DNA from 3 places in the Kitasatospora sp. NPDC028055 genome. Region 2 is predicted to be linked to each of the others. Evidence: riboswitches for the same ligand, from Rfam matches in the RefSeq annotation. Region 2 holds a riboswitch; each other region holds the start of a gene.
What was found. Region 2 has a riboswitch for cobalamin ahead of metE (5-methyltetrahydropteroyltriglutamate--homocysteine S-methyltransferase). Riboswitches for the same ligand answer to the same signal wherever they lie in the genome.

Region 1 (5,036 bases), on a different contig from region 2:
CCCGCGGTCAGGGCGAGGTGGGTACCCAGCTCGCCCGGGGCGAGGGCGAGCAGGTAGGTGCCGCCCACGTCGGGCACGAAGCCTATCCCCGTCTCCGGCATGGCCACCCGGGTGGTCTCGGTGACGATCCGGACGCTGCCGTGGGCGGAGACCCCGACCCCGCCGCCCATCACGATGCCGCTCATGACGGCGACGTAGGGCTTGGAGTACCGGGCGATCCGGGCGTTGAGGCGGTACTCGTCGCGCCAGAACTCCTCGACGGCGCCTTGGTCGCCGCCGGTGGCGGCGCGGTGGATGGCGACGATGTCGCCGCCGGCGCAGAAGGCCCGGTCGCCGGCGCCGGTGACGACGACGGTGTCGACCCGCTCGTCCTGCTCCCACGCGTCCAGGGCCGCCGAGACCGTCCGCACCATGCCGTGGGTGAGGGCGTTCAGGGCGGCGGGCCGGTTGAGGACGATCAGCCCGGCCCGGCCCTCCCGCTGGACGAGGACCTCCTCGGTGTCGTTCCCGGTCATCAGGCGGCCCCGGTCAGGCCGCGGGCGACGATGACGCGCATGATCTCGTTGGTCCCTTCCAGGATCTGGTGCACCCGCAGGTCGCGGACGATCTTCTCGATGCCGTACTCGGCGAGGTAGCCGTAGCCACCGTGCAGTTGGAGCGCCTGGTTGGCGACCTCGAAGCCGGTGTCGGTGGCGTGCCGCTTGGCCATCGCGCACAGCTGCGGTGCCCGCCGGTCGCCCCGGTCCAGGGCGGTCGCCGCGCGCCACACGAGCGCCCTCGCCGCCTCCAACTCCGTCGCCATGTCGGCGAGTCGGAACTGCAGCGCCTGGGCGTGCAGCAGTCGGGCCCCGAACGCCTCACGGTCGGCGAGGTAGGTCACCGCACGTTCCAACGCACTCTGGGCGCCGCCCAGCGAGCAGGCCGCGATGCCCAGCCGGCCGCCGTTGAGGCCGGCCATGGCGATGCGGAAACCCTCGCCCTCCGCCCCGAGCAGGCGGTCGGCGGGCAGCCGGACGCCGTCCAGCAGCACCTGCCGGGTCGGCTGGGCGTTCCAGCCCATCTTGTGCTCGTTCGGACCGAAGGACAGCCCCCGGTCGTCCCGGTCCACGAGGAACGCGGAGACGCCGCCCGGCCCCGGGCCGCCGGTGCGCGCCATCACCACGTACACCTGGGACGTGCCTGCCCCGGAGATGAACTGCTTGACGCCGTCCAGTACCCACTGGTCGCCGTCGCGCACGGCCCGGGTGGTGAGCGCGGCGGCGTCGGAGCCGGCGCCGGGCTCGGTGAGGCAGTAACTGCCCAACTGCTCGGCCGTGCAGAGCGCCGGCAGCCAGCGGGCACGCTGCGCCCCGGTCCCGTAGCGGTCCACCATCCAGCCGACCATGTTGTGGATGGACAGGTAGGCGGCGATCGACGGGCAGCCGGTCGCGAGCGCCTCGAAGGCGACCACCCCGTCCAGTCGGGAGAGTTCCGAGCCGCCGACGTCCTCGCGCACGTACACACCGGCCAGGCCCACGTCCGCCGCCTTGCGCAGCACGTCGACCGGGAAGTGCTCGTCCCGGTCCCATGCCACCGCGTGCGGGGCGAGGTGCTCGTCGGCGAAGGCCCGGGTCGCCTCCGCGACGGCGCGCTGGTCGTCCGTCAGGTCACTTGCGTGCACCGTGCTCATCCCATCGTCGGCATGGTGAAGCTCGCGCCCTCCTTGACCCCGGAGGGCCAGCGCGAGGTGACGGTGCGGGTACGGGTGTAGAAGCGGATCGAGTCCGGGCCGTGCTGGTTGAGGTCGCCGAAGCCGGAGCGCTTCCAGCCGCCGAAGGTGTGGTAGGCGATCGGCACCGGGATCGGCACGTTGACCCCGACCATGCCGGTGTTCACCCGGCGGGCGAAGTCCCGGGCGGTGTCGCCGTCCCGGGTGTAGATGGCCACGCCGTTGCCGAACTCGTGCTCGCTCGGCAGCCGCAGCGCCTCCTCGTAGTCAGCGGCGCGGACCACGGTCAGGACCGGGCCGAAGATCTCCTCCCGGTAGATCCGCATGCCCGGGGTGACCCGGTCGAACAGCGAGGCGCCGAGGAAGTAGCCGTCCTCGTGGCCGGGAAGGCGGAAGTCCCGTCCGTCCACGACGAGTTCGGCTCCCTCCCGGACCCCGAGGTCCAGGTAGCCGCGGACCCGCTCCAGGGCGTCGCGGCCGACCAGCGGACCGAAGTCGGCCGCCGGGTCGTCCGAGCGGCCGACCTTCAAGGCGGCGATCCGCTCGACCAGCTTCGCCACCAGCGCGTCCGCGGTCTCCTCCCCGACCGGGACGGCGACCGAGATCGCCATGCAGCGTTCGCCGGCCGAGCCGTAGCCGGCGCCGACGAGGGCGTCGGCGGCCTGGTCGAGATCGGCATCCGGCATCACGATCATGTGGTTCTTCGCGCCGCCGAAGCACTGTGCGCGCTTGCCGTGCGCTGCCGCGGTCGCGTAGACGTACTGGGCGATCGGGGTCGAACCGACGAAGCCGAGCGCCTCGACCCGGGGGTCCTCCAGCAGCGTGTCCACGGCCTCCTTGTCGCCGTTGACGACGTTGAGCACGCCCGGGGGAAGCCCCGCTTCGAGGAAGAGCTCGGCCAGGCGCAGCGGCACCGAAGGGTCGCGCTCGGAGGGCTTGAGGACGAAGGCGTTGCCGCAGGCCAGCGCGGGCGCGGCCTTCCAGAGCGGGATCATCGCCGGGAAGTTGAACGGCGTGATGCCCGCGACCACGCCGAGTGGCTGGCGCATCGAGTAGACGTCGATGCCGGTGCCGGCGTTGTCGCTGAACTCGCCCTTCAACAGGTGCGGGATCCCGGCGGCGAACTCCACCACCTCCAGGCCGCGCTGGATGTCGCCGTGGGCGTCGGCCACGGTCTTGCCGTGCTCGGCGGAGAGCAGCCGGGCCAGGTCCTCCTTCTCCTGCTCGACCAGTTGCAGGAAGCGCAGCAGCACCCGCGCCCGCCGCTGCGGGTTCCAGGCGGCCCACTCGGGCTGGGCCTGCGCGGCGTCGGCGATCACCGCCTCGACCTCGGCCCGGTCGGCCAGCGGCACCCGGGCCTGCACCCGGCCGGTGTTGGGGTCGTACACGTCGCCGAACCGGCCGGACGTCCCGGCGACGCGCTTGCCGCCGACGAAATGGGTCAGTTCACGGACCATCGGTTCCTTCTCTCATCGTGGATGGGGAGAGGAGGAATGGAGAGACCACCGCCACCGTCCGGGCGCACGGTCGTGCGCGCCTACGGCGGTCCGGCGGTTGACGTCAGCGTCGGGGGAGCAGGTGTGCCCCGACGGTCAGCACGGCAGGGCACGGGGCAGCGGAACGGGAAGGGCAGCCCGGAGTCATGCGTGTCGTCTCCATCCTCGTGGAAAACACGGACCACCCGCGGCCGGTATCCTGACTCCCGGATCCACGCCCGCCCCCAGGCCTTCCCGGCTGGCTGCCAGTGGCCGTCATCCACGAGGACGAACTCCCCGGTCACAGTGGCGGGACCGTGCCGGACTCACACCGGCTTCCCTGACACCGCGGACCTGGCATCGACCATATAGTCGGACGTCCTAGTAAGTCCAGAGGCCCCGAGGCCCGAGGCCCGCGGCGCGCCCTGCTGTCGTGACCTCCCCCCCCGTCCCCCGGGTCGCGCGTCAGGCCTGGTCGGAGGCGTCACCGTAGACGTTGTCGGGGCTGACCACCCGGGTGATGGCCCGGCCGAGCAGGGTGCTGGGGTTCTCGCCGTTCGAGGGGATGTCCGTGTTGAGCAGGATCACCATCGTCGCCTTCTGGGCGGGCAGATAGACCGTCAGACTCTGGTAGCCGGGCAGGGATCCCGCGTGGCCGATCCACCCGTGGTTGATGTCGATGCCCAGCCCGTAGGCGTCGCCCGGCGCGCCGGTGGGGTGCGCGTCGAGGCGCTCCGCCTGGGTCTTCGGGGACAGCAGGCCGCCGGTCGCGACGTTCTCCGCCCAGGAGCGCATGTCGTCGAGGTCCGAGATCATCGCGCCGGCTGCCCAGCCCCAGCTCGGGTTGAAGTCCGTGGCATCCGCCACCGTGGCGTCCGGCGTCATGTCGGTGTAGCCGTGGGCGTGCGGCGGCGGGAACTCCGCCGCCACCGGCAGGAAGGTGCGGTCCAGGCCGCTCGGCCGCGTGATCAGGTCCCGGATCACGTCCCGCAAGGGGCGGTGGGTGACCTTCTCGACAACCAGGCCGAGCAGCACGGTGTTGGTGTTGGAGTAGTCGAACTGCGTGCCGGGCGGGAACTGGTTGGGATGCTCGAAAGCGATGTCGAGCAGCTCGTTCGGCGACCACTGGCGGTGCGGCTCGGTCGTCAGCAGGTGCTGGAAGCCCGGGTCCTTGCTGTAGGCGAACAGGCCGCTGCGCATGTCCGCGAGCTGACGCAGCGTGATGTGCTCTCCGTCGGGCACCCCGTCGACGTACCCGGAGATCGGGTCGTCCAGGCCGACCTCGCCGCGGTCGACGAGCTGGAGCAGCGCGGTGACGGTGAAGGTCTTGGTCTCGCTGCCGATCCGCATGTTCAGGTCGGTTCGCATCGGGGCGCAGTCGCTCGTGTCCGCGACGCCGAAAGCCCGTACGTAGCGCGGCTGTCCGGGCTTCCAGACGCCCACGATCACGCCGGGGACACCGGCGTCGGCGGCCGTCTGCCGGATCACCCGGTCCAGCTTCGCCGCGGTCGCTTCCCAGGACTGCGACGCGGCGGCCGGTTCCCTGGGGACCGGTACGGCCGCCGCGGGCGCGGCGATCGCGGGCAGGGAGGCTGCCAGGCAGGCAGCGATGGTCGTCACGGTGCGCAGCAGGGCAGATCGGCCCGTTCGGATAGGCATACGCCCCTGGATAGGTCGTTCCAGGCTTCTGCCTGCGGCACCGCACCGGCCCCCTGCGGACATTCATCCGAATGCCTCCGGGATCGCCGCGCATCGGGATCGCGGTGCAGCGGACCCCGACGGCGTCAGCGCGTGATGCGGTCGATCACCAGGCGCTCGAAGAGGTCCTCGGGCAGTTCGTCCTGGTACTGCTC
Region 2 (5,036 bases):
ATCAGCATGAGCAGCAGCAGGTTGAGGAACATCAGCGTCCGGTCGACCCGCGCGAGGTGGGCGAACAGGGTGTGGTGGTTCACCCAGACCACGCCGATCACCAGGAAGCTCACCACGTACGCGAAGTACGACGGCCACTGCGCCCCGAGCGCCCGCCACAGCTCCGCCGCCCCGTGCGCCTGCGGGATCTTGATCTCCAGCACCAGCAGGGTGATCGCGATCGCGAACACCCCGTCGCTGAACGCCTCGATCCGGCCCGTGTCCCTGGTCTCCACCGGCAGAGCATCTCAGCCGGGCGGCCGCACCCCGCCGCACAACGCGCCAGGAGACCGATCCGCCCCGGTGCATGGAAGGGCGATTACGGGGCAAACGCAGACGAACAGGCGGTGGCACCACGCCACCGACGGACGACGGACCACGGACCACGGGAGGACCGCATGGGCAGCCTGTCGAACAAGGCGCAGGAACTGGCCGGGAAGGCCAAGGAGAAGGCCGGGGACGCAACCGGCGACCAGAAGCTCAAGGGCGAGGGCCAGGCCGATCAGGTCGAGTCGAAGGTCAAGCAGGCCGCGGACGACGTCAAGGACGCCGCGCGCGGCGCCGCCGACCGGGTCGAGGGCGCCCTCAGGCGCGACCGCTGACGGCGGCACCCGATGCCGGGCACGAGCCCGACGGCGGACACGAAGAGACGAAGGGGAAGGGGAACGACATGGCACTGCTCCTGTTCATCCTGCTCATCGCGGTGGTGTTCGGCTTCGTGGGTGTCCTGGTGAAGGGGCTGCTGTGGCTGCTCCTGATCGGGATCGTCCTCTTCGTGGGCGGCCTGGTGTTCGGCGGCCTGCGACTCGGCAGCCGCCGGGCCGGGAGGTAGCACGGACCAACCGGGGCGAGGCCGGAGCCGGGACCGGGGCCGGGGTCGACCGGTCGGCCCCGGCCCCCCGCCGCCGCCCCCGCCGGAAGTCCTGCCCCTGAATCACCGACCCCAGGCGCGACACCGCCCCCGCGCGGGGGCGGGCCCGGCAGCCGTGCGCCGGGCCCGCCCCCGAACTCTCGTGCTCAGCCCGTGAGTTCGGCCCGCAGGCGGCGGGCGGCGCCGACCAGGCTCTCCAGCGAGGCGCGGGTCTCGGGCCAGCCGCGGGTCTTGAGGCCGCAGTCGGGGTTGACCCAGAGCCGCTCGGCGGGGATCGCCGCGAGACCGGCCCGGAGCAGCTCGACGGCCTCCTCGGTGCTCGGCACGCGCGGGGAGTGGATGTCCCAGACGCCCGGGCCGACCTCGCGCGGGTACCCGGCGGCGGCCAGCTCCCCGGCGACCTCCATGTGCGAGCGGGCGGCCTCCAGGGAGATGACGTCGGCGTCGAGGTCGTCGATCGCGGTCATGATCGCGCCGAACTCGGCGTAGCACATGTGGGTGTGCACCTGGGTGTCGGCGCGCACACTTGAGGTGGCCAGCCGGAAGGCCTCGGTGGCCCAGTCCAGGTAGGCCGGGCGGCCGGCGGCGCGCAGCGGCAGGGTCTCGCGCAGGGCCGGTTCGTCCACCTGGACGACGGCGGCGCCGGCGGCCTCCAGGTCGGTGACCTCGTCGCGCAGGGCGAGGGCGACCTGCCGGGCGGTCTCGGCGAGCGGCTGGTCGTCGCGGACGAAGGACCAGGCGAGCATGGTGACCGGGCCGGTCAGCATGCCCTTGACCGGACGGTCGGTGAGGTCCTGGGCGTAGCGGAACCAGTCGACGGTCATCGGGTGCGGGCGGGAGATGTCCCCGGCCAGCACCGGCGGCCGGACGCAGCGGGTGCCGTAGGACTGCACCCAGCCGTGCCGGGTGGCCAGGTAGCCGGTGAGCTGCTCGGCGAAGTACTGGACCATGTCGTTGCGCTCGGGCTCGCCGTGCACCAGGACGTCCAGCCCGGCCTTCTCCTGGTAGGCGATGACCTCGCGGACCTCCGCCGCCATCCGCTCCCGGTACGCGGCGGCGTCGATCCGCCCGGCGGTCAGGTCGGCGCGGGCGACGCGCAGTTCGGTGGTCTGCGGGAAGGAGCCGATGGTGGTGGTCGGCAGCAGCGGCAGTGCGAGCCGGGCCCGCTGGGCCTCGGCCCGTACGGGGTAGGGCTGGGCGCGCCGGGCGTCGCCCGGGGTGACGGCCGCGGCGCGGGCGCGGACGGCCGGGTCCCGGGTGATCGGCGAGGTGGCGCGGGAGGCCAGGTCGGCGCGGTTGGCGGCGAGTTCGGCGGTGATCGCGCCGGTGCCCTCGCGCAGGGCGCGGGCCAGCAGGGCGGCCTCGGTGGCCTTCTGCTTGGCGAAGGCCAGCCAGCGGGCGATCTGCGGGTCGATGTCGCGTTCGAGGGTGGCGTCGATCGGCACGTGCAGCAGCGAGCAGGACGGCGCGACGTCGACCCGGTCGGCGAGCCCGAGCAGGGTGGCCAGGGTGGCCAGCGAGGCGCCCAGGTCGTTGATCCAGATGTTGCGCCCGTCGATCACCCCGGCGACCAGGCGCTTGCCGGGCAGCCCGCCGACGGCGGCGAGGTCCTCCAGGTTGGCGGCGGCCGGCCCGGTGAAGTCCAGCGCCAGGCCCTCCACCGGGGCCTTGGCCAGCACCGCCAGGGCGTCGCCGAGGCGGTCGAAGTAGCTCGCGACCAGCAGCTTCGGCCGCTCGGTCCGCGCGCCCAGCTCGCGGTAGGCCCGGGCGGCGGCGTTGAGCTCGGCCGGGGTCCGGTCCTGGACGAGCGCGGGCTCGTCCAGCTGCACCCACTGCGCGCCCGCGGCCCGGAGTGCCGCGAGCAGCTCCGCGTAGACGGGCAGCAGCCGGTCCAGCAGGGTGATCGGCTGGAAGTCGGGGGCCACCCCGGGCGTCGGCTTGGCGAGCAGCAGGTAAGTGACCGGTCCGACCAGCACCGGACGGGCGTCGTGGCCGAGCGCGAGGGCCTCCTCGAACTCGGCGACGGCCTTGGCCGGGTTCGCGGCGAAGGCGGTGTCCGGACCCAACTCCGGGACGAGGTAGTGGTAGTTGGTGTCGAACCACTTGGTCATCTCCAGCGGAGCGACGTCCTGGTTGCCGCGCGCCATGGCGAAGTAGCCGTCCAGCGGGTCGGCGTCGACCGCCTCCCGGTGCCGCGGCGGGATCGCGCCGACCGCCACGGTGGTGTCCAGCACGTGGTCGTAGAGCGAGAAGTCGCCGGTCGGGACCTCCTCGATGCCGGAGTCGGCGAGCTGCTGCCAGTTCCCCCGGCGCAGGTCGGCGGCGGTGGCCAGCAGTGCCTCGGCGGTGACGGCGCCCTTCCAGTAGCCCTCGATCGCCTTCTTCAACTCCCGGCCCCGGCCCTGCCGGGGGTAGCCGTGGGCGGTGGCGAGGGTCGCCGCGGCTGCGGACTTCGTGGTCAAGGGACTCTCCTTCGCGAGTCTGATTCCTCAAGTGCCCGGCGACGGGGGCGAGGACGCGAAGGGACGACGGACCGGACGGGCGCCCGTACACGGGTACGGCTCCGTCTGGTGTGGTCGCCGACCCGCCCTCGAGGTCACCGGATGGCCGCGCGCGAACGGTCGCGCCCGGGCAGTGGCAGGTCTTCGGACTCGCGGGCCCGCCCGTCCTCGTCGAGGACCGGCACCTACTGGCCGTCGCTTCCCAGACCCGACCCGGGCCCAGTGCGTATGACGGCGGTCGTTCCCGCTCACCGCTGCGGGGCAGTCCCGGACTGGCCTGTTGAAAGGCGTCACCGGGTTCCCTCTTACGACGCCCCGCCTGGCGGACGGGGCGAACCAGCTGCACCTGCCACCCTACGTCCGGCCCGCCGGTTTCCGGCCGGAGAACCGCGCAATCGTCCGCATGGTGAGACAGCGCCGGCCCGCCGAGCGGGGCGCGCGGATCTTCCCGCACTCCGGGTGCGACGTTCACGAAGTGGTGACGATGGGTAGTCGAAGGAGTGCCGAGAGCAGCCGAGTTGGGGGGTGGTCCAGGGAGCGACGATGCGGGAACACGAGGAGAGCGGTGCGCGGGCCGGGACGGACGGGCCGGACGGTTCGCGGGTGCCGTCGCAGGGCGGACCGGGCGCGGCCGAGGAGGCCGATCCCGGCTCCGGAAGACCGCCCCGGGCGGTGGGTGGCGCGGTCCGCTGGCCGGAGCAGATGCTGCCGCTGCTGCGTTCCCCGAACTCCGCCCACCCGGCGGCCGGGCACGGCGAGGAGGAGGACGAGGGTGCGGCCGAGCCGGGGCCCGCCGCGGTCGCCGCCGTGCTCGGACTCGCGCTGCTGGTGGGCGAGTTGATGCTGACCTGTGGCGAGGGCGCCGAGGACGTCGAGGCGGCGATGCTCGCCGTGGCGCGCACCTACCGGGTCCGTCCCTGCGACCCCCAGGTCGCCTTCACCCGGGTCGCGATCTCCTACCGGCCCGGCCACGGCGACCCGCCGGTGACGGCCGAACGCTTCGTCCGCCGCCCCACCGGGGACTACTCCGGGCTGGCCGCGCTGTTCCGGCTGGTCACCGAGATCACCGCGGGCGGGCTCGCCGTGGACGACGCCCACCGGCGGCTGCGCGCCGTGCGCCGGCACTGCCGCCACTACCCGGCCTGGGTCCTGGTCCTCTCCTCCGGCCTGCTGGCCGGCGCCGCCACCCTGCTGGTCGGCGGCCGGGCCGACGCCCGGGCCTGGCTGGTGTTCGTGAGCGCCGTGGTCACCACGGTGGTGGGCGGCGTGCTGGCCGACCGGGTCGAACGGCACGACCTGCCGGAGTTCTACCGGATCGCGGCGGCCGCGACCCCGGCCGCGGTGGTCGGCATCCTGATGTCCTTCAACCAGCTGCAGCTGCGCGGCTCGGTGGTGATCACCGGCGGGCTGTACGCGCTGCTGCCCGGCTGGCCGATGGTCGCGGCCGTGCAGGACGGCCTCGCGGGCTTCTACCTCACCGCCGCCGCACGGCTGTTGGAGGTGCTGTACCTGCTGGCGGGCGTGGTCGTCGGGGTGATGACCGTGCTCTACATCGGGGTCAACAACGGCGCGGACCTGGCCGCCGAGAGCGGCCCGGCCGCCACCTCCAACCCGCCGCTGCAACT
Region 3 (5,036 bases), on a different contig from region 2:
GGGGTGTTGACCGGCACGGGCGCGGCGGCACGGGCGGTGCCGGAGGCGGCCTGGGCGATCCGGGTCGCGGGGCGCGAGCGCAGGTAGTAGGTGGTCTTGAGACCGACCTTCCACGCGTAGGCGTACATCGAGCTGAGCTTGCCGATGGTCGGCGCCGCCATGAACAGGTTCAGCGACTGGCTCTGGTCCAGGTACGGCATGCGGGCCGCGGCCAGGTCGATCAGGGCGCGCTGCGGCAGCTCCCAGGCGGTGCGGTACAGCGACCGGACCTGCTCCGGCAGCCAACCCAGCTCCTGGACCGAGCCGTTGGCGTCGCGCAGGGCGTCGCGGGTCTGCTGGTCCCAGACGCCGAGCTCCTTGAGCTCGCGCACCAGGTACGGGTTGACCTGGAGGAACTCACCGGAGAGGGTCTCGCGCTTGAACAGGTTGGACACCTGCGGCTCGATGCACTCGTAAACGCCGGCGATGGAGGCGATGGTCGCGGTCGGGGCGATCGCGAGCAGCAGCGAGTTGCGCAGGCCGGTCTCGGCGATGCGGGCGCGCAGCGCCGTCCAGCGGTCGGTCCACTCCGGGGCGGCGCTCGGGAAGTGGTCGATGTGCAGCTCGCCGCGGGCGGCGCGGGTCTCGCCGTAGGCCTCGTGGCGGCCGAGCTGCTCGGCCAGGTCGGCGGAGCGCTCGTACGCGGTGAGCATGATGCGCTCGGCGATCAGCGTGGACAGGCGGGCGGCCTCGGCGGAGTCGAAGTCGATCCGCAGCTTGAAGAAGACGTCCTGGAGGCCCATCACGCCGAGGCCGACCGGGCGCCAGCGGGAGTTGGACGTACCGGCCTCGGTGGTCGGGTAGAAGTTGATGTCCACCACGCGGTCGAGGAAGGTGACGGCGGTGCGGACGGTGGCGTCGAGGCGCTCCCAGTCCATGGCGCCGAGCAGGTCGTCGGCCGTGGCGCCGGGGGCCACGTGCGCGCCGAGGTTGACCGAGCCGAGGTTGCAGACGGCGGTCTCGGAGTCGTCCGTGACCTCCAGGATCTCGGTGCACAGGTTGGAGGAGTGCACCGTGCGGCCGGGCAGCGCGGTCTGGTTGGCGGCGCGGTTGGAGGCGTCCTTGAAGGTCATCCAGCCGTTGCCGGTCTGCGCGAGGGTGCGCATCATGCGGGCGTAGAGGGTCTGCGCCGGGATGGTGCGGACGGCCTTGCCGGCCAGCTCGGCCTTGCGGTACGCCTCGTCGAACTCGGCGCCCCACAGGTCGACCAGCTCGGCGACGTCGGCGGGGGAGAACAGCGACCAGTCGGCGTTGGCGTTCACGCGGCGCATGAACTCGTCCGGGATCCAGTGGGCCAGGTTGAGGTTGTGGGTGCGGCGCGCCTCCTCACCGGTGTTGTCGCGGAGCTCCAGGAACTCCTCGATGTCGGCGTGCCAGGTCTCCAGGTACACGCAGGCCGCGCCCTTGCGGCGGCCGCCCTGGTTGACGGCGGCGACCGAGGAGTCGAGGGTGCGCAGGAACGGGACGATGCCGTTGGACTTGCCGTTGGTGCCGCGGATCAGGCTGCCGCGCGAGCGGATGCGCGAGTAGGACAGGCCGATGCCGCCGGCGTGCTTGGAGAGCCGGGCGATCTGCGCGTAGCGGTTGTAGATCGAGTCCAGGTTGTCCAGCGGCGAGTCCAGCAGGTAGCAGCTGGACATCTGCGGGTGCCGGGTGCCGGAGTTGAAGAGCGTCGGCGAGGAGGTGAGGTACTCCAGACGGCTCATCAGGCCGTACAGCTCGGACACCTCGCGCACCGACTGCTCGGAGTCGCCGACCGCCAGGCCGCAGGCGACGCGGAGCAGGAAGTGCTGCGGGGTCTCGATCACCTTGCGGGTGATCGGGTGGCGCAGCAGGTAGCGGGACTGGACGGTGCGCAGGCCGAAGTACTCGAAGCGGTCGTCGCCCTTGGTGTCGACGAGCGCGTTCAGGGCGTCGGCGTGCTTGGCGACGAAGGCCGCGGTGGTGTCGCCGATCAGGCCCTCGGCGTGGCCGACGGCGATCGAGGCGGAGAAGGAGGTCGAGCCCTGGCTGTTCGCCTCGTCGACGATCTCCAGGGCGAGCAGGCGGGCGGCCAGCTTCGAGTACTGGGGGTCCTCGGCGATCATCGACGCGGCGGCGTCCACGGCCAGCCCGCGCAGCTCGGCGAAGTCCGAGCCGGCGTGGCGGCCGCGCAGCGCGGCGGCGGCGACATGGCCGGGGTCGACCTCGGTGAGGTCGGCGCTGCGGTCGGTGAGCAGCCGCAGGAGAGCACCGCCGGGGTCGGAGACCGTCGGGTCGGTGAAGGCGGTACCGGAGCCCTGGGCGGGCAGGGTGACTGAGGCAGCGGTGGTCAAGGCGCTCTCTCCTGGCGGCGATCGTGCGGCGGTGATCGGGGTCACCCGGGCCGATCTGGGCAGGGGAGCACGGCGCGGACGCAGGAGCGCCGCGCGAGGTGTCTCCCCGGCCCGCCCGCGAGGCCCGGAGGGGTGGTGCTGGGTGCCGGCGCGGCCTCTGCGGGAGGGCCGTGGCGCACGCTGTTCGGCAGGTACTCGGACTCGCGGTACGGCTGCTGGAGCCGCCCGCACACCGCTGCGGGGCAGTCCCGGATTCCCACCGGGTTCCCCTGCATCGACAGCAGAAGCGAGCATACATGTAGTGGTGTCTCCTCGATGCGACACCACATGTAGTGCGGCGTGGTGTGTTGTCGCGATGACGGGTTGTGCCCGGGCCGGTGGCGGTTCGTGGTCGTCCGAGGCCCGGAAGCACGCTCCGGACGTGTCGCGGCCGCCCGCCGGACGCCTCGGATCCGGGTGTCGGACACCCGGGGCCGGCGCGCCGGGCGTCCGGGTTTCGATACGGATCGGTCACCGGGCCGAGGGACGGTGAGGGTCATGCCCTACGATCTGGGCGCATGAGCGACGGAACTGGTGTACCTGGGCACGGGCCGCAGGGGACGCCTCCCGCCGGGTCGGGGGGCGCACAGAATCAGCAGCCGGTGGGGCCGGGTCCGGTGCCGCCGCCGGGCGGTGGTTTCGGCCCGCCGCCGGCCTCGTACGGACCGGTGGCGCCGGCCGCGCAGCCGTTCTCCCAGCCCGTCCCGCCGGTGCCCCAGCCGGTTCAGCCGCCGGCTCCGCAGCCGCAGTGGCAGCAGCCTCCGCAGCAGTCGGGTCCTCCGCAGCAGCCGGTCGCGCCTCAGCAGCCGGTCCCGCCGCAGCGCGTCGAGCCGGACTGGGCGGCGCTGGCGGACCGCAACGAGGCCGAGGCCAGGCGCAAGCGCCGGGTGAAGATCATCGGCAGCGCGGTGGCCGTCGTCCTGGTGGGCGGTCTGGTCGCGGGTGGAGTGCTGCTGTTCGGCAAGAAGGACGACCCGGCCAAGCCCGGCGGCGGTGCGGTCGCGACCGCACCCGCCTCGGGCAAGCCGACCCCCGGCCCGTCGAACGGCGGCGCGACCCCGGGCGGGCAGCCGGAGGACCCGTCGAAGCCGATCTGGGAGGCCGCCACCGACCCGGCGCCGCAGGATGCGGGGGCACTGTTCTCCGCGCTGCAGGTGACGGTCAACGGCGTGTCCTGGAACCGGACCGTGGTCTCGCTGGACCAGCCCTGCTGGGACGGCAACTCCACCACCGGCGGGCTCGGCAAGGTCCTCGGGGACCAGGGCTGCCAGAAGGTGCTCCGGGCGACGTACGTCTCCGGCGACAGCGCGGTGACCGTCGGCGTCGCAGTCTTCGACCACAAGATCCAGGCCGAGACGGCGATCAAGAACTACACCGGGCAGCTCAAGGGCCTGCCCGCGCCGGGCGCCCCGGCGTTCTGTGCCAACCCCGGCTGCACCGGCACGCACAGCAGCCTGGGCCGGTACGCCTACTTCACCGTCGAGGGCTCGGCGAAGGGCGGCAACGCCCCTGACGCCACCGCGACGGCGGCGGCCTCCGGGTTCGCCGAGCACGTGAAGGCCCAGCTGCTCCAGCGGGCCAAGGCGGCGGGCTCCGCCACGCCGGGTTCGCAGGGCACGCCGACGGCCGCCGCGACCGGCTGACCCGCTGTGACACCCCGGTCCCGGCGGACCTGTTCGCCGGGACCGGGGGAGTGTGGCAGGCTCTCGTCGGAGTCATTCGTACGCGTGTTCCGGTTGCGTCCGTGGGGGTCGGCGCCGGCGAGAAACCGGAGGAGCGGTCGTGGCCCTGCCCAGAGCCCTGCGCGGTAAGCCGGCCGTCCTGGCCGCGGCCGGCGTCGTGGTCGCCGCCGGCAGTCTCGTGCTGCTGGACCGCGACGACCGGACCGAGGTCGGGCTACCCATTCGGGTGCCGGTGTCGGTCGGCGCCCCCGGCCGCACCCTGCCACCGGACGTGGGCCGGGACCTGCTGGCCCGGGATCCGCAGGCCTCGCCGAACGCCCGCGCCGTCCAGCAGTTCCTCGCGGACCTGGAGGCCCAGGCCCGCACCGGGCACAGCGGCGGCACGGTGATCGGCCAGCACGTCGAGGCGCACAACGAGCGCAACAACCCCGAGTACGGCGACTACCGGGGCACCAAGCAGGTCGGTTACTACTACAAGAAGGCCGCCGACATCACCGGCCGGCTGCCCGGCTTCATGGAGACCGACCTCGGCCCCGGCTACGGCCAGAACGCCTGGGGCGTCGGCAACCCGCGCTCCTACTCGGCCGGCCGCTGGCCCACCTGCCGCGCCGGCTGGCAGTACACCGACGACGCCGTCGACCTGATGACCGCCGTCTGGTCCGGCCACCCGCGCGCCGACGACGGCACCTACGACGGCTCCGGTGTCCAGCAGAACTGCGACGGCAGCACCACCGCACTGCCGGACAACGGCGGGGCCCCGGCCGGAATCGTCGGCATGTCCTTCCACGAGCCCTATCCCGGGTCCGGCGTCAAGTCCTTCGACCGGGTGCTCTGTTCGAACTCCCCGGCGGCCAAGGACCCGGGCTGGTTCGGCCGGGTCGTGGACGCCGGGGGCGACACCCCCGAGTACCGCGCACTGATCACCGACCTGTCCTACCTGGCCGACCACCTGGAGTACCTG

Region 1: linked by a shared signal. The riboswitch ahead of AB0F71_RS14335 (CoA-acylating methylmalonate-semialdehyde dehydrogenase) and the one ahead of metE (5-methyltetrahydropteroyltriglutamate--homocysteine S-methyltransferase) in region 2 are both predicted to bind cobalamin.
Region 3: linked by a shared signal. The riboswitch ahead of AB0F71_RS15590 (ribonucleoside-diphosphate reductase subunit alpha) and the one ahead of metE (5-methyltetrahydropteroyltriglutamate--homocysteine S-methyltransferase) in region 2 are both predicted to bind cobalamin.

Annotation. Positions count from the first base shown of each region.
Region 1 is NZ_JBEZXE010000010.1:134,133-139,168, reverse strand. Features, by position in the region: gene AB0F71_RS14345 (enoyl-CoA hydratase/isomerase family protein) at 1-515, opposite strand, end outside; gene AB0F71_RS14340 (acyl-CoA dehydrogenase family protein) at 515-1,669, opposite strand; gene AB0F71_RS14335 (CoA-acylating methylmalonate-semialdehyde dehydrogenase) at 1,666-3,165, opposite strand; cobalamin riboswitch at 3,376-3,556, opposite strand; gene AB0F71_RS14330 (serine hydrolase domain-containing protein) at 3,649-4,842, opposite strand; gene AB0F71_RS14325 (hypothetical protein) at 4,968-5,036, opposite strand, start outside.
Region 2 is NZ_JBEZXE010000018.1:116,079-121,114, reverse strand. Features, by position in the region: gene AB0F71_RS20030 (TMEM175 family protein) at 1-275, opposite strand, end outside; gene AB0F71_RS20025 (CsbD family protein) at 438-641, shown strand; gene AB0F71_RS20020 (hypothetical protein) at 710-871, shown strand; gene metE (5-methyltetrahydropteroyltriglutamate--homocysteine S-methyltransferase) at 1,057-3,372, opposite strand; cobalamin riboswitch at 3,550-3,719, opposite strand; gene AB0F71_RS20010 (threonine/serine exporter family protein) at 3,955-5,036, shown strand, end outside.
Region 3 is NZ_JBEZXE010000012.1:38,301-43,336, forward strand. Features, by position in the region: gene AB0F71_RS15590 (ribonucleoside-diphosphate reductase subunit alpha) at 1-2,330, opposite strand, end outside; cobalamin riboswitch at 2,523-2,655, opposite strand; gene AB0F71_RS15595 (hypothetical protein) at 3,104-4,036, shown strand; gene AB0F71_RS15600 (glycosyl hydrolase) at 4,176-5,036, shown strand, end outside.